3 regions of the Ensifer sp. PDNC004 genome follow, and region 1 is predicted to be linked to each of the others. Evidence: riboswitches for the same ligand, from Rfam matches in the RefSeq annotation. Region 1 holds a riboswitch; each other region holds the start of a gene.
What was found. Region 1 has a riboswitch for thiamine pyrophosphate ahead of thiB (thiamine ABC transporter substrate binding subunit). Riboswitches for the same ligand answer to the same signal wherever they lie in the genome.
Positions count from the first base shown of each region.

Region 2: linked by a shared signal. The riboswitch ahead of thiO (glycine oxidase ThiO) and the one ahead of thiB (thiamine ABC transporter substrate binding subunit) in region 1 are both predicted to bind thiamine pyrophosphate.
Region 3: linked by a shared signal. The riboswitch ahead of thiC (phosphomethylpyrimidine synthase ThiC) and the one ahead of thiB (thiamine ABC transporter substrate binding subunit) in region 1 are both predicted to bind thiamine pyrophosphate.

Region 1 covers NZ_CP070353.1:3,045,208-3,050,834, reverse strand. Annotated here, with positions in the region: gene JVX98_RS23010 (ABC-F family ATP-binding cassette domain-containing protein) at 1-91, opposite strand, end outside; gene JVX98_RS23005 (thiamine diphosphokinase) at 95-745, opposite strand; gene JVX98_RS23000 (GNAT family N-acetyltransferase) at 830-1,315, opposite strand; TPP riboswitch at 1,449-1,567, shown strand; gene thiB (thiamine ABC transporter substrate binding subunit) at 1,619-2,647, shown strand; gene thiP (thiamine/thiamine pyrophosphate ABC transporter permease ThiP) at 2,655-4,280, shown strand; gene thiQ (thiamine ABC transporter ATP-binding protein) at 4,277-4,996, shown strand; gene JVX98_RS22980 (M48 family metalloprotease) at 5,297-5,627, shown strand, end outside.
Region 2 covers NZ_CP070352.1:1,261,251-1,266,877, forward strand. Annotated here, with positions in the region: gene JVX98_RS05580 (amidohydrolase family protein) at 1-403, shown strand, start outside; gene JVX98_RS05585 (thiamine phosphate synthase) at 438-1,043, opposite strand; gene JVX98_RS05590 (thiazole synthase) at 1,040-1,813, opposite strand; gene thiS (sulfur carrier protein ThiS) at 1,817-2,014, opposite strand; gene thiO (glycine oxidase ThiO) at 2,011-2,979, opposite strand; TPP riboswitch at 3,143-3,262, opposite strand; gene bioB (biotin synthase BioB) at 3,685-4,701, shown strand; gene JVX98_RS05610 (8-amino-7-oxononanoate synthase) at 4,698-5,627, shown strand, end outside.
Region 3 covers NZ_CP070352.1:1,400,940-1,406,566, forward strand. Annotated here, with positions in the region: gene JVX98_RS06195 (Zn-dependent hydrolase) at 1-1,002, shown strand, start outside; gene JVX98_RS06200 (hypothetical protein) at 1,103-1,639, opposite strand; gene thiC (phosphomethylpyrimidine synthase ThiC) at 2,011-3,834, opposite strand; TPP riboswitch at 3,925-4,053, opposite strand; gene JVX98_RS06210 (sigma-54 dependent transcriptional regulator) at 4,151-5,515, opposite strand; gene JVX98_RS06215 (ATP-binding protein) at 5,519-5,627, opposite strand, start outside.

The DNA of each region.
Region 1 (5,627 bases):
CCGGCTCCACTTGAAAATTGGCGCCGGCAAGCAGCGGCGTGCCGCCAAAGGTGAGGAAGATATCGTCGAGTTTCAGAATGGGAGGCGCCAAGGCTCAGGCTCCGGAAAGATCATAGGGGCGGGCAAGCACCAGGGCGCGGCCGCTCTTGAGAGTGAAGCGAAGGGGACCCTCCGCAACGTTGGAAACGGTTCGGGACGAACCGAACGGCAGGGTGAAATCGTCAAGCGGGTAGCGCGCATTGACGATCGAAAGGCCGGTAAGCTCGGTCAGACCCAGCACCGAGAAGAGGCAGCCCTTGGGCAGGTCGACTTCGAGCGGGCCGGCCAGCAGTGGATAGGCCTCTTCCTCGCCCGACGTCATCAACACCGAAAGCCCGCGCTCGGCAAGGGCGACGGCATGAAGCAGATGCATGAACGCATGATCACTGCGGGTGCCGCCGAGCGCGCCGGCGAAGATCAGGCGATCGGCCCCGCGCGACAGCGCCGCCTCGACCGCGATCTCGCCATCCGTCGCGGCCTTTGCCGCCGGATAGGGCTCGCGCGGGACCGACGCGTAGTCCGCAAGAAGGGCTTCCTCGGTCGAATCGAAATCACCGACCCAGACATCGGGCACGATGCCGAGCAGCCGCGCATGGCGCATGCCGCCATCAGCCGCGATGAAGCGACTTGCGGCCAGTTGGTGAGCCAGCCGGTCGGTCAGCGAAAGGGCGCCGCCAAGCAGAATGGTGAAGGTCGATCGAGCCATGGCAAAGCCCATAGCGCAAAGGACCGCCGAAGGAAAACGAAGAAAACCGTCGGGCGACCGGTTCTCGGTATTTTGGTCAGACCGTCAATGCCCCTCGGGCACCGGATCGGGGAACAGCATGCCGGCATAAATGCCGGGGGTCGAATCCGGGATCTCGACAGCCCCGGCCACCCGCTCGTAGAACTTCGCGGGCCCGACACCGCCGATAATCGCATAGCCGTAGCCGGCCGCGCGCATGGCCGTCAGGCTTGCAAGCAGCAGCGCCTCGCCGATCCCCTGCCCGCGCATGCCTTCGTCGACACCGGTCGGACCGAAAAAGCCGAGCGCCGTCACGTCGTGGCAGGAAAAGCCGACGATCTTTTCGTCATGGACTGCGACATGCATGCGTGTCGGGGTCGAGGAAAAGGCGGCTTCCGCCTCGCCCGCCCATCCGGCGCCAAAGGTCTTTTCGATCCAGGACACGACCAGGCGGCGCTCCGGCGCCATGGCGCGGCGAATGCTGATGCCAGGATCAAGCTTCGACTGAGGCTCAGCCGGCAGGGCATAAAGTCGAACGAGCATATCGGGCATGACATTTCCTCCTCGCTGCCGTTGTGTAGCGCAGTTGGCGGCTTACGCAAACATGCGCCGTTGTGCCGGCCAGGCGCCCTTGCTTCCTCGCAAACATCGCTTGCCTTGGGGCCTTGGCAGCGGTAAATCTCTTGCCGCTCTAACGGGGTGCCTCCCGACCGCATGGCGGCCGGAGGCTGAGAGGCGTAAAAACGCCAACCCGCGGAACCTGATCCGGCTCATACCGGCGGAGGGATTAGACGCGATCGGATCGATACGCCCTTTTCCCATGCAACAACGAACTTTGGGAGAGAGGTCCTCGCCATGTCCAATTCATCGCAACTCAAACTCTTTAGCCGGCTAGCCCTTGCGGCCGCCGCAAGCCTCGTTTTTTCCGGCGTCGCGACCGCGGCCGACACGACGCTGACGGTCTTTACCTATGAGAGCTTCATCACCGAATGGGGACCGGGCGCCAAGGTTGCGGAAGCCTTCGAGAAGACCTGCGAGTGCAAGGTCAACTACGTCGGCGTCGCCGACGGCGTCGAGCTTCTCACCCGCCTGAAGCTCGAAGGCGCGGCTTCCAAGGCCGACATCGTGCTCGGCCTCGACACCAACCTCGTGGCCGAAGCCAAGGCGACCGGCTTCTTCGCGCCGCACGGCATCGAGGCAACCGGCGTCACCGTGCCCGGCAACTTCTCCGACGACACCTTCCTGCCCTATGACTACGGCCACTTCGCCGTCGTCTACGATACCGAGACGCTGAAGACGCCACCGAAGAGCCTCAAGGAACTGGTCGAAGGTGACCCGTCACAAAAGATCGTCATCGAGGATCCGCGCACGTCGACGCCGGGCCTCGGCCTGCTCCTCTGGGTCAAGGCCGTCTATGGCGACGAGGCGGGTGCCGCCTGGGCGAAGCTGAAGGACCGCGTCCTGACCGTCACTCCCGGCTGGTCGGAAGCCTATGGCCTCTTCACCAAGGGCGAGGCGCCGATGGTGCTGTCCTACACCACGTCGCCGGCCTACCACATGGTCGCGGAAAACACCGAGCGCTATCAGGCGGCTGCCTTCTCCGAAGGCCACTACATCCAGATCGAAGTCGCCGGCATGACCAAGAACGCCAAGGAGCCGGAACTGGCAAAGCAGTTCCTCGCCTTCATGACCGGTCCGGACTTCCAGTCGATCATCCCGACGACCAACTGGATGATGCCGGTCGCAGCGACCAAGGAGCCGCTGCCGGACGCCTTCAACAAGCTGGTCAAGCCGGAGAACACCTTCCTCCTGCCTTCGGAGGAGGTCGCCAAGAACCGCAAGGCCTGGATCGACGAATGGCTCGCCGCCATGAGCAAGAACTGAGGCCGGATTGTTCGCACTGCGCGAAAATCGCATGACAGTGGTCGCCGGGGCAGCCTGCCTCGGCGCCTTCGTGCTTTTCGTCGGCCTGGCGATCGTCGCCTTGCTGAGCCAGACGGGCGGCGCGAGCGATGACGCGCTGTTCGACGCCTATATCTGGCGCGTCACCCGCTTCACCCTGCTGCAGGCGACACTCTCGACGCTGCTGTCGGTTCTCTTTGCCATCCCGGTCGCCCGGGCGCTGGCGCGACGGCCGCAGTTTCCCGGCCGCATCTGGCTCTTGCGCCTGATGGCGTTGCCGCTCGGCCTGCCCGTTCTCGTCGGCGCACTCGGCTTGATCGAGATCTGGGGGCGCCAGGGCTTCCTCAATTCCGGCCTGCGCTGGCTCGGCCTCGCGCAGCCCGTCAGCATCTACGGCCTGTTCGGCATCCTGCTCGCCCACGTCTTCTTCAACATGCCGCTTGCGGCGCGCCTCTTCCTGGCCGGGCTCGAGCGCATCCCCGCCGAGTATTGGCGCAGCGCCGCCAATCTCGGCATGCCGTCGCGAGCACTCTTCCGTTTCATCGAATGGCCGGTCCTGCGCGGCCTCCTTCCAGGTGCCGCCGGCCTCGTCTTCATGCTCTGTGCCACCAGCTTCACCCTCGTGTTGACGCTTGGCGGCGGGCCTGCGGCCAGCACAATCGAAGTGGCAATCTACCAGGCGCTGCGCTTCGACTTCGATCCGCCGCGCGCCATCGCGCTATCGGCCCTGCAGATCGCCATGACCGGCCTGCTGCTGTTCCTGCTTCGTTATCTGGCGACCGAGCCGGAAGAGGGCATGACCGGTGGCCGCACCGTGCGCCGCTTCGATGGCGCGTCCAGGATCGCGCGCCTGAGTGATGGCGCCTGGATCGCCCTTGCCTTTCTGTTTCTTGGCGCACCGCTGATCGCCGTCCTCACCTCCGGCCTCGAAGCCGATCTGCTGAAGCTCGCGCGCGACCCGGCGGTGCACCGGGCGCTGCTGACCAGCGCGGCAATCGCGCTCGCGTCGGCCCTCGCCTCCGTCACCATGGCGGCCGTGATGATCCGCGCAGCCGCGACCGTCACCGCGCCGCGTCACGCGACGTCGCTCGCCCGCGGCTTTGCCGGCGCCATCGGCGCCAGCACCTCGCTGATCCTGCTGGTGCCGCCCGTGGTGCTCGGCGCCGGCTGGTTCCTTCTGCTGCGTCCCTTCGGCGATGTCGCGCGTTTTGCGCCCTTTATCGTCGTGGCGATCAATGCGCTGATGGCGCTTCCCTTCGTCCACCGCATCCTCGCGCCGGCAATGGCGACCCATGCGGCGCGGTCGGAACGGCTGACGGCAAGCCTTGGCATCCGTGGCTTTGATCGCCTGCGATGGATCGACTTTCCGGCGCTGCGCAAGCCGCTGCTGATGGCACTTTCCTTCGCCATGGCGCTGTCGCTCGGCGACCTCGGCGCCGTCGCCCTCTTCGGCAGCCAGGACATGGTGACGCTGCCCTGGCTGCTCTATAGCCGCATGGGCAGCTACCGCACCGCCGACGCCGCCGGTCTCGCCCTTTTCCTCGGGCTTCTGTGCCTGATCTTCACCATCCTCGGCACGGCGAATGACAGCCGGCCGGAAAGACGCAAAGCATGACCCACCCCGTTCCCGCGATAGAGCTGCGCGATGTCGAGGTCCGTTTCGAAACGGCCGCGCTCACCTTCGATTGCACGATTGCCACCGGTGGCATCGTCGCCGTCGCCGGTGCGTCGGGCTCCGGCAAGTCGACGCTGCTCCACATCATTGCCGGGTTCGAGGACCCCGATCGCGGCGAGGTCCGCATTCTCGGCGAGAACGTGGCCGATCGGGCGCCGTCGGAACGGCCGGTCTCGATGATCTTCCAGGACAACAACCTTTTCGCCCATCTCGACGTCGCGACCAATATCGGCCTCGGCATCGACCCGGCGCTTCGATTGACCGCGACCGATCGCGACAAGATCGAAGACGCGCTCCGCCGCGTCGGGCTCGAAGGCTTCGGGAAAAGGCTGCCGCCGACGCTTTCCGGCGGCGAACGCCAGCGGGTTGCCCTTGCCCGGGCGCTTGTGCGAAAGCGCCCGCTGCTGTTGCTCGACGAACCCTTCGCGGCGCTTGATCCCGGCATGCGCGCCGGCATGCGCACACTCCTGCGCGAACTGCACGCGGAGGAAGGCAACACGATCCTGATGATCACACACCATCCCGAAGACGTGAAAGCCCTGGCCGACAGCGTGCTTTTTCTCGACCGGGGGCGTATCATCGCAAACGACGCCGTCGACCGCTTCCTGGCGCGGCGGGATAATGCGGCGATCGATCGCTTTCTCGGCAATACTTGAAGGACGGACGGGATTCACCACGCCCTTGGCCGGTTGCCACAATTTGACCGCGGCGCCATGCGACGCGCGAAATATCTGGCAAGGCGCGAATATTCCCGCATCCGTTGCCGTGATACCACGGGGCAACTATTTCTACCGAGATAAACTAGGCAGGTGGCGCTGAAATCAGATACAGCAAGACCAGGACTGAAAGGTCGCGGCAGAGCAACGCTGCCGCGCTGAAAAAGTAGGACTTTCAACGCTGTCGTTCCACGTTTCCGCAGAATGCGGGCGGAGCGACGGACGGAAACGGGCTGAGGCATGGAGAGGCATACAGTCACACACGACCGGATCCCGCCGACGGGCGGACGGCTGCGTGGACGCGCCGTGGTTGCATTGCTTGCGACCACGCTCCTTTCCGCATGCCAATCCGTGATCGAGCAGACTTATCAGCCGACGGTTTCGCCTTCATCCAATCCGCAGATCGTCGAGGAAGTCCAGAAGAACGATCCGCGGGCACAGCTGGGCGCGCGCGAACATCCGCGTATCGTCGCAAGCTACGGCGGCGAGTACAAGGACGCCAAGACCGAGCGCCTGGTGGCGCGCATCACCGGCGCGCTGACGGCGGTCTCCGAGAATCCGCAACAGTCCT
Region 2 (5,627 bases), on a different replicon from region 1:
CATCGGCAGGACGATCGACCACGGGCGCCGGCCGAACCTGTTTGCCGACCTGAGTTACCTCAGCGAACTCGTCACCGACAACACGCCCGGGCTGCACGAAAAGATCCGCGCGCTGCTCGACAAATGGCTGAAGGACTACGATCCCGGTGCGCGCCATCTGATGTTCGGCACCGACTGGTCGATGATGGCGCTGGAGAAGGACTACAACGCCTATGTCCCGCGGATCGCCCAGCAACTGAAAGAGGCCAATGTCAGCGAGGAGGACCAACAGAACATCTTCTGGAAGAACGCCTCCCGTTACCTAGGCCTCGACCGGCCGGGGCCGACCCGCCAGCGGCTCGCCACCTATTGCCGCAAGCGCGGCCTGGATGCCTCCTGGCTGTCGCAGCTGGAGATCGCCTGACCGCGGAGATCGACGCCCGCGGTCTGGCACGTGCTCATCGCCACGGTGCGGTTCTGGTAATCCATTCGCGGGTCCGGCCTTCCGGGTCGGCATTGCGGGTGATGTCCGTCACGACGGCGGCGATGTCGGCGCCGTGCTCGAAGACGCCGGCAATCCGCTCGACGTTGAGACCGCCGATAGCGACCAGCGGCAGGGAGCCGACGCGCTTCCGCCAGGCGGCAAGACGCGGCAGTCCCTGCGGCGCCCACTTCATCGCCTTGAGGATGGTCGGGTAGACCGGCCCGAGTGCGATGTAGTCCGGGTCGGCTGCCAGCGCCGTCTCCAGTTCCGCCTCGTCATGGGTGCTGAGGCCGAGCTTCAGGCCGGCGGCGCGGATCGCGGCAAGGTCGGCCTCCGCCAGGTCCTCCTGACCGAGATGGACGAAGTCGCAGCCTTCGGCGATCGCCAGCTGCCAGTAGTCGTTGACGATGAGCTGGCAGTCCTGCTCGTCGCAAACAGCCTTGGCCGCGCGGATCTCGCGGCGGAGCTCCGGTTCCGGACGATCCTTGACGCGTAGCTGCACCAGCTTGACGCCGAGCGGCACCAGCCGCTCGATCCAGTCCGCGCTGTCGACGATGAGGTAGAAGGGATCGAGTTTCACGCAAACACCGCCTTTCCGATGACGGGGGTGGAAGGAACGGCAAAATCGCGCGGTTCGAGCATGCCCGCCTCGAAGGCCTGCCGCCCGGCATTGATCGCGCCCGCAAACGCCGAGGCCATCAGCGCGGGCCTGGCGGCACCGGCGACGGCCGTGTTGAGCAGGACGGCGTCGAAGCCGAGTTCCATCACCGTCGTTGCGTGCGAGGGCCGGCCGATGCCGGCATCGACGATCAGCGGCACATCGGGGAAATTGGCCCGCATGGCCCGGAGCGCCTGGATGTTCTGTGGCCCCATGGCGCTGCCGATCGGCGCGCACCAGGGCATCAGCACCTTGCAGCCGGCTTCCAAGAGCCGCTCGGCAACCACAAGGTCATCCGTGGTGTAGGGAAAGACCTCGAACCCTTCGGCCGAGAGGATGCGCGCTGCCTCGACCAGCCCGAAGACATCGGGCTGCAGCGTGTCGTGGTGGCCGATCACTTCGAGCTTCAGCCAGTTGGTTGCGAAGACCTCGCGGGCCATCTTGGCCGTCAGCACCGCCTCGGACACCGAATGGCAGCCGGCGGTGTTCGGCAGCACGTGCACGCCGAGCGCCCGGATCAGTTCGAAGAAGGCGCCGCCCTGGCGGCCTCCGGCGGTTTCGCGCCGAAGCGAGACCGTGACGATCTCGGTGCCCGAGGATCGCACCGCATCTTCGAGCACGGCGGGGGAGGGATAGCGGGCGGTGCCGAGAAGCAGTCTCGAGCGCAGGTCCTGTCCATAAAGCGTCAGCATGTCTCAGCCTCCTTTCATCGGCGAGAGAATTTCGATGCGGTCCCGGTCGCAAAGCGCATGACCCGAACGGTCGGCCCGGTGCACCAGTTCGCCGTTGACGGCAGTGGCGAGCCAATCGCCTTCGAAGTCGAGCGCAGCCAGAAGCTCGGCGAGGGTGGCGACGGCGAGGTCGTGATCCTCGCCATTGACGGTCAGTCTCATGCGGCATCTCCCTTCAGGTCCTGCACAAGGGCAAGGTCGGCTGCTTCGGCCGCCAGGGCCGGCGAAAGCAGGAAGCCATGGCGGTAAAGTCCGTTGATCGTGATGGTCTGCCCGGCGCGCAGGGCACGCGGCAGGTTGTCGGCGAAGGCGGGGCGGACACCGGCGCCGGTCTCGACGAGGCGCGCTTCGCCGAAGGCCGGATGCAGCGCATAGGCGGCGTTCAGCAGTTCCATGAGCGAACGAGCGGTGATCGGTCCGCCATCATCCGTCTCGATCATCGTCGCCCCGCACATGAAGAGGCCGCCGCGCGGCACGATATAGAGCGGGATGCGCGGATGAATGAGCCTGACGGGCCGCGACAGCTCCACGTCGCTTGTCTCAAGATAGAGCATTTCGCCGCGCACGCCGCGCAGGCCGGGCGTGTCACCGGTGCCTGCCGCACCCGTGCAGTCGGCGACGAGATCGTGCTGTCCGTTGTCGCTCGCCTCGGTGACGAAGGCGATGCCGCGATCGACAAGCTTCTGCCGCAGCCGGGCGAGCGCCCGGCGCGGGTCGAGATGCGCCTCGCCCGGAAAGAACAAAGCCTCCCGGAAGCGCCCGGCAAGTGCCGGTTCCAGCCGTTCGATCGCGGCAGCATCGAGCCATTCGTAGCCGGAGGTGCGCGAGGCGAAGCGCCTGAGTTCGCCGGCGTCCCGTGGCGGGGCGACGACCAGCGTACCGTTGCGGGAAACTTCGCCTGGCAGGACGTCGTCCCACCAGTCGATGGCGCCGATGCCCTTCGTCAGCACCGCCTCTTCGGCGCTTTCGCGCTCGCACCAGGGCGCCAGCATGCCGCCGGCAAACCAGGATGCCGCACCGGCAAAGCCTGGCTTACGCTCGACGACCGTCACCGCGACACCGCGGGCGCTGAGTTCATGGGCCAGACAGAGCCCTGCGACGCCGGCACCTTTCAGGAGGACCCGCATCGCTCAGCGCTCCCGTGCGGCGCGGACGGGCCGTCGTAGGCAACGAAGCGGGATGGTGTTGGCGGTGTGCATGCCGAGGCTCCAAAGGTGGAGACCCAGTTCAGGAGCGGGGGAGGGGAAGGACGCCTTGCCGATTGATCCGTCACGTGAGCGCGACGTTTGCGGCAGCGAGTCTGCACCGTCCCTACGCCAGTATGAACTGGATCAGGTTCAACGGGTCACTGCGCCGCGCAACCGCATAGCAGAATCTCAGCCCCTTGGCGGGACACCCCTGGTGAATGCTCCAAGCTGACCGCTCGGGGCCGTTTTTGTCAAGAGCCAGCATTCGTGCTGACTGTGATCTGACTGCCGAAAAAATTATCTATAATTTTGCTGCGAGAAAGCGGAGGTGTCGGTGGCGTGATGGAAGGAAGGGTGTTGGCCGACCGGAGTGGAGCTTGGAGTGCCGGGAAAGTCCGGAGTCGTAACGGTTTCGTTGGTGGACGTGCGAGATTTCCGGGCTGACGCGAGAGTGATTGATTGTCGGTTCTTGCCCTCTGTCGACGGCGTCCGGACCCTCATGTGATCCGAAGATACAACCTGAAGAATATAAGATGTAAGAATTTCTCCGCTTGGGTGCTTGCGAATTCCCGCGTCCGTCAAAATTATAGATAATATTGGATTCTATCTATTTTACGATCGCGACGACCTGGAGGACAAGCTGAAATGCTGGACGAAAACCGACCGACTGGTGCTGATTTGATCCCGGGCGACGCGGCCCAATCCCGCTGGGCCCGGCCGGAAGCGGAGAAAATCTATAATCTGCCGTTCAACGATCTGCTCTACCGCGCCCACACCGTCCACCGTGCGCAGTTCGATCCCAACGCCGTTCAGATGAGCCGGCTGCTCTCTATCAAGACCGGCGGCTGCGCTGAGGATTGCGGCTACTGCAGCCAGTCCGCTCACTACCCGACCGGGCTCAAGGCATCGAAGCTGATGGAGGTCGAGCGTGTGCTTGCCGAGGCGCGCAAGGCGCGCGACGGCGGCGCGACCCGCTATTGCATGGGGGCCGCGTGGCGCAGTCCGAAGGACCGCGACATGGATGCCATCGTCGCCATGGTCGGCGGGGTGCGGGCGCTCGGCATGGAAACCTGTATGACGCTCGGCATGCTGACGCCGGCCCAGTCTGCGCGGCTCGCCGAGGCCGGGCTCGACTACTACAACCACAATGTCGATACGTCCGAACTCTTCTATAGCGAGATCATCACCACCCGCAGCTTTGCCGACCGGCTGGAGACGCTCGCCAATGTCCGCGACGCCGGCATCAAGGTCTGCGCCGGCGGCATCCTCGGCATGGGCGAAACCGCTGACGACCGGATCTCGATGCTGGTAACGCTCGCCAACCTGCCGGTGCCGCCCGAAAGCGTGCCGATCAACATGCTGATCCCGATCCCGGGTTCGAAGCTGGCCGATGCGGCACCCGTCGATCCGATCGATTTCGTCCGCACCATCGCGCTTGCCCGCATCCTGATGCCGCAATCGAATGTCCGGCTTTCGGCCGGGCGCACCGACATGAGCGACGAGACGCAGGCGCTCTGTTTCTTCGCCGGCGCCAATTCTATTTTCGTCGGCGAAACCCTGCTGACCGCCGACAATCCCGGCGAGGACCATGATGCAGCACTCTTCCGGCGGCTGGGGTTGAAGCCGATGGCTCCACCGGCAAGGCAGGACGCGGCGGAATGACCGCGGGTCTGTTTGCGCGCCATGAGAAGACGCTGGAGGGCCTCGAACGCAAGGGCCGCCGGCGCGCTCTTGCCCCCGCTGGCGGAGTGGATTTCACCTCGAACGACTACCTGGCGCTCGCCGCCTCGCCGCGGCTGAAGGCAGCGATAACGGCCGCCATCGCGCGCGGCGTGCCTGTCGGCTCCGGCGGCTCAAGGCTGTTGCGCGGCAATCACGAAGAACACGAGGCGCTGGAGACGGAAGCGGCCGCCTTCTTCGGCGCCGAACGGATGCTCTTCTTCGGCAGCGGCTATGCCGCCAATGCTGCCATGTTTTCGACGCTGCCGCAGCGTGACGATCTCATCGTCCACGATGCCCTGATCCATGCGAGCGCTCACGAAGGCATCGCCGCAAGCAAGGCCGATGCGGTGGCAGCAGTGCACAACGATGTCGGCGCCTTTGCCGATGCCATCGAAAAATGGCGCCGCGCCGGCGGCACAGGGCGCCCGTGGATTGCCGTCGAAAGCCTCTATTCGATGGATGGCGATCGCGCGCCGCTTGCCGACCTCCTCGCGCTTGCCGCGCAGCATGACGGCTTTCTCGTCGTCGACGAGGCGCACGCGACCGGCGTCTTCGGACGGGAAGGTCGCGGTCTGGCGGCGGAACTGGAGGGTCGTGAGAATGTCGTCGTGCTGCACACCTGCGGCAAGGCGCTCGGTGTTTCCGGCGCGCTGGTCGGGGCGGGCGCCCTCCTTTGCGACTATCTCGTCAACCGCGCCCGCAACTTCATCTATTCGACCGCGCCTTCGCCGCTCGTCGCGGCCGCGGTGCGTGAAGCGCTCGCAGCCCTCGTCGACGAGCCGGAACGCCGCGCCGCATTCGACGGCCTGAGGTCTTTCGCCAACCGGGCGCTTGTCGAGACGCTCGGCATCGAAGGCAGCGGCTCG
Region 3 (5,627 bases), on a different replicon from region 1:
ATGCTCGGCTCGCACATCGATACGGTCATCAATGCCGGCATCTATGACGGTTGTTACGGCGTGCTTGCCGGATTGGAAGTGATCGAGACGCTGAAGAGCAGTGGTGCGACGCCGGCCCGGCCGATCGTCATTGCCGCCTTCACCAATGAGGAGGGTGTGCGGTTTGCGCCCGACATGCTCGGCTCGCTCGTCTATGCCGGCGGTCTGCCGCTGGAGACGGCGCTTGCGACCATCGGCACGGATGGCTCGTTGCTGGGCGAGGAACTTGAGCGGATTGGCTATGCCGGTACCGTCGAGCCGGGGTTCCTCACCCCCCACGCCTATGTCGAGCTTCATATCGAGCAGGGGCCGGTGCTGCAGCGCGAGGGCTTTGCGATCGGTGCGGTCGAGAACCTGCAGGGCATCTCCTGGCAGCGCGTGACGATCGATGGCGTCGCCAACCACGCCGGCACGACACCGATGGCGATGCGTTCCGACGCCGGTCTCGCCGCCGCCCGGGTTGGCCTGTTCCTGCGCGAACATATTGCCCGGTCGAACGCGCCGAGTGTCGCGACCATTGGCACCATGCGTTTCGAGCCCGACGCGATCAACGTCATCCCGTCGCGTGCCACCTTTACCGTCGATCTGCGCGATCCGAACGAAGAACGGCTGCAGGCGCTCGAAACGGCACTTGCGGACTTCCTTGTCCGTATCGCCGAGGAAGAGGGGGTGACGATCGCCGTCGAGCGGCTTGCACGCTTCCAGCCGGTGGTCTTCGATCAGGGCATCGTCGCAGCGATCGAGGCTTCGGCCAGCGCGCGAGGCCTCAAGAGCCGGCGCATGACCTCGGGCGCCGGCCATGACGCCCAGATGATCGCGCGCATCGCGCCGACGGCGATGATCTTCGTGCCGAGCCGCGACGGCATCAGCCACAACCCGCGTGAACACACGGAGCCGGACGAGCTCGTCGCCGGCGCCAATGTGTTGCTCGACGTGGTCGAGCGGATGGTGGGGAGTCGCTAGAGGGGTAGGGGTATTGCGCGTCCGTTGATTAAACAGGATCGATGTCGCGCTTCCCTCTTCCCATCATGCCAAGGCTTGGCCCGAGCGTGCAGACGTCGCTTCAAGGCTCTTTTTTCGTGTGACCCGCACTTTTATGGGATCCCGCATCGCCCTTCTGCCGGGTGGAAGATTCTGGCCCGCTCCCCTCGGCGGGCTCTTCCGGTGTCTGGCGGAAAAGATTGAGGAAGCTGCTGCCGCCGTGCCATACGCTGCCGGTCGGTCCGTAATCGCGCCCGTCGCGCGAAGAGTGACGCTCGCTGTCTCCACCGCTCAGGCCGCTTCCGTCGATGACGCCGCCTCCGCCGCCTGCGCCGGTCCCACCGGGCTCGCCACCCACGCCGCTACCGTCGCCGGAGCCCCAGTTGCCGCCACTCCCGTCACCGCCACCCTCGGTGCCGCCGCTCCCGACGTTTTCGCCGCCTTGGTCGCCGCCGCCCGGAGCACCTTCACCATTCCCGCCGCCGGTATTGGCGTCGTCCGCATGGGCGGCGGAAATCCAGGAAAGGCCCGCGGTAAAGCTCCCATCGCGCGGCAGGTCGCCTGCGAATGCAAGGGCCCCGATGGACAGGGCCGTCAGTCTCAGCAGGCGTGTCCTCAAGTCTTTCTCCTTGTGCGAACGGCGTTGTTGCGTCGTTCTGCAAGACCTTCTGCGCGTCATAGGACTGCAGCGCGTCGCGAATGAATTTCGCCGACAGCGACTTTTGCGAGTGCCTTGCATACCGTTCAATCGACGCGGGGACAAGCTATTCGGGTGCCGCGCAAGGTGCGGGCCCATGGCGGTGGCCGCAACACGCCGATGATCGCGGGTTCGACGGGGGGGGGGCGCATTCGTCGATTGGGCGGGTCGGAAGCGCGCCTGCCACTCCGGTCAAACCCGAACGTGAAGGAGGAGGAGACCGTTGGCGAGCACCGGGAAATCCTGCGCGAATTGAAGGGGCCGTGACCGGCCCCTTCAGTGGGCTTTGCCGCCTACTCGGCCGCGCCAGCCGCCTTTTCCACCGGCATGTAGAGGTCGCCGCCCTCGCGGTACTTCGCAGCCATCGCCTCCAGCCCTTCCTTCTGCGCCTCGGCCCGGATGTCGTGCGAGATCCGCATGGAACAGAATTTCGGGCCACACATGGAGCAGAAATGCGCGACCTTGTGCGCCTCCTTCGGCAGGGTCTCGTCGTGAAAATTGCGGGCTGTTTCCGGGTCGAGCGAGAGGTTGAACTGGTCCTCCCAGCGGAACTCGAAGCGGGCGCGCGACAGCGCGTCGTCGCGCACCTGGGCTGCCGGGTGACCCTTGGCGAGATCGGCGGCATGGGCGGCGATCTTGTAGGTGATGACGCCGACCTTGACGTCGTTGCGGTCAGGCAGGCCGAGATGCTCCTTCGGCGTGACATAGCAGAGCATGGCGGTGCCGAACCAGCCGATCATCGCAGCACCGATGCCGGACGTGATGTGGTCGTAGCCGGGTGCGATGTCCGTCGTCAGCGGTCCGAGCGTATAGAACGGCGCCTCGCCGCAGACCGCGAGCTGCTTGTCCATGTTCTCCTTGATCTTGTGCATCGGCACGTGGCCGGGGCCTTCGATCATGACCTGACAATCCTTGGCCCAGGCGATCTTGGTGAGTTCGCCGAGCGTTTCGAGTTCGGCGAATTGTGCCGCGTCGTTGGCGTCGGCGATCGAGCCCGGGCGCAGGCCGTCGCCGAGCGAGAAGGAGACGTCATAGGCGCGGCAGATGTCGCAGATCTCCTCGAAATGCTCGTAGAGGAAGCTCTCACGATGATGATGCAGACACCACTTGGCCATGATCGAGCCGCCGCGTGACACGATGCCGGTGACGCGGTCGACGGTGAGCGGGATGTAGTGCAGGCGGACGCCGGCATGGATGGTGAAATAGTCGACGCCCTGCTCGGCCTGCTCGATCAGCGTGTCGCGATAGACTTCCCAGGTGAGGTCCTCGGCAATGCCGTTGACCTTTTCCAGCGCCTGGTAGAGCGGTACGGTGCCGATCGGAACCGGCGAGTTGCGGATGATCCATTCGCGGATGTTGTGGATGTTGCGGCCGGTCGAAAGGTCCATGACCGTGTCAGCACCCCAGCGCGTCGCCCAGACCATCTTCTCGACTTCCTCGGCCATCGACGAGGTGACGGCGGAGTTGCCGATATTGGCGTTGATCTTCACCAGGAAGTTCCGGCCGATGATCATCGGTTCGGATTCCGGGTGGTTGATGTTGGCGGGCAGGATCGCCCGGCCGCTGGCGATTTCCTGGCGCACGAATTCCGGCGTCACGTGATCGGGAACGTGGGCGCCGAAGCTTTCGCCGTCGCGGACCTTCGCGCGCGCCGCGTCGCGGCCGAGGTTCTCGCGGATCGCCACGAACTCCATCTCCGGCGTGATGATGCCGGCGCGGGCATAGGCAAGCTGCGTCACTGCCCGGCCACCCGTGGCCTTCAGCGGCGCATGCTGGAACGGGAAGGTCGGTGTCAGCCGGTCGCCGCTCACAAAGCCGTTGTCTTCGGGGCGGACGGTGCGTCCCTCATAGGTCTCGACATCGCCGCGATCGACGATCCAGTTGCGGCGAAGCCGCGGCAGGCCGTCCTCGATGCGGATCTCGGCACCGTCGGCGGTGTACGCGCCGGAGGAGTCATAGACCGTGACCGGTTGCTCGCCCGAGGTCGGGTGCAGAGCAATCTCGCGCATTGGCACGCGGATATCCGGATGAAGAACGCCCGGCTTGTGGATCTTTCGGGAGGCCGGAAGCGGGCCTTGCGTGACCGCGAGGGCTGCGGTTTTGGTGGCAATATTCATGACGAGGCTCCAAGTTTGCGATTGGAGACCCAGTTCTGATGCCGGAAAGATGAAAGACGCTCCGCCAGGTGCTCACCGCACGGAATCCTGGCTTCGATATCTGCACCGTCCCTACGCCAGTATGAACTGGATCAGGTTCAACGGGTCACTGCGCTATAGCCGGCAAGCCGGCCATCCAGCAGAATCTCAGCCCCTTGCGGGACCCCCCTGGTGAATGCCTGGATCATAGCCATCGAACGGCCCGGGTCGTCAAGCGTGAATTCGCGTGTCGACAAAGATGCACCTAGTGCGTGTGTTTTCGGATTCGAATTTGGCGCTAGCGGCCGGCCTTTTCCGGTGCTGTCCGCTCGGCATAGTCGGCGCGGTTGATGCCGTGGCGCTGGAGCTTGTCGTAGAAGGTCTTGCGCGGGATGCCGAGCGCCTCGATCGTCGCCTTGACGTCGCCGCGCTGGGCGCGCAGCGCCTCCTTCAGGATCTCCGCCTCGTAGCGTTCAAGCCGTTCCGGCAGCGCGAATCCGGGCTGTTCGGTAGGCGCAATCGTTTGGCCCAGCGGACCTTCCACACCAAGCGCCACCCGCTCGGCAAAATGCGAGAGTTCACGCACATTGCCCGGCCAGGCATGCGTCACCAGATGCCGTTGTACGGCTGGAGAGATCATCGGCACGTCTCGCTTGAAGCGCTCGGCCGCCCGGGTCAGGAAGTGCGAGAAGAGCAGCGGGATATCGTCACGGCGTTCGCGCAGCGGCGGGATCGACAGCGTCACGACGTTCAATCGGAAGTAGAGGTCTTCGCGGAAGTCGCCGCGCTCCGCCGGATTGCCGAGATCGATCTTGGCAGCCGCGATGACGCGGATATCGACCGGACGAACCTGGTTGGTGCCAAGCGGCGTGATCTCGCGCGCTTCCAGAACGCGCAGCATCTTCACCTGCGTTGCCGGCGGCATCGCCTCGATTTCGTCGAGGAACAGCGTGCCGCCGCTCGCATGCTCGATCCGTCCGATGCGCTTCTTCAAGGCGCCGGTGAAGGCGCCCGGTTCATGGCCGAAGAGTTCGCTTTCGATGACCGTCTCCGGCAGAGCGCCGCAATTCAGCGCCACGAAATTGCCGTTGCGGCGGCGGCTCCAATTGTGAAGCAGGGTCGCCACCACCTCCTTGCCGCTGCCGGTCTCACCGGCGACGAGCACGTCGACATCGGTATCGGCGATGTGCCGGATCGTCTGGCGCAGGCGTTCCATGACCGGCGTCTGGCCGATCAGCGGCAGGCTGTCGCCGGCCGTCTCGGCGGCCCGCTTCAGTGCGCGGTTCTCCATCACGAGCCGGCGTTTTTCCAGAGCGCGATGCACGCTCTGCACCAGCCGGTCGGCGGCGAAGGGTTTTGGGATGAAGTCGTAGACGCCGTCCTGAAGCGCCTGCACCGCCATCGGGATATCGCCGTGGCCGGTCACCAGGATCACCGGCAGGTCTGCGTCGAAGGCTTCGATGCGGCGGAAGAAGGCGAGGCCGTCGATGCCCGGCATGCGGATATCGCTGACGACGATGCCGTCGAAATTGGCATCGAGCGTCTTCAACGCTTCGGCGGCGCTGGCAAACGGGATGACGGTGAGGCCGGCGAGTTCCAGCGTCTGCGTCATCGCCTTGCGCAGATGGGTGTCGTCATCGACGAGATAGACGGTCGGCTGCATCGCTCAGGCCCTCTTCAGGCGAACCGTGAAAACGGTGCCCTTGTCGCTGGTGTCGACGGTGATATCGCCGCCATAATCGGCGACGATCTCCTTGGAGATGGCAAGGCCAAGG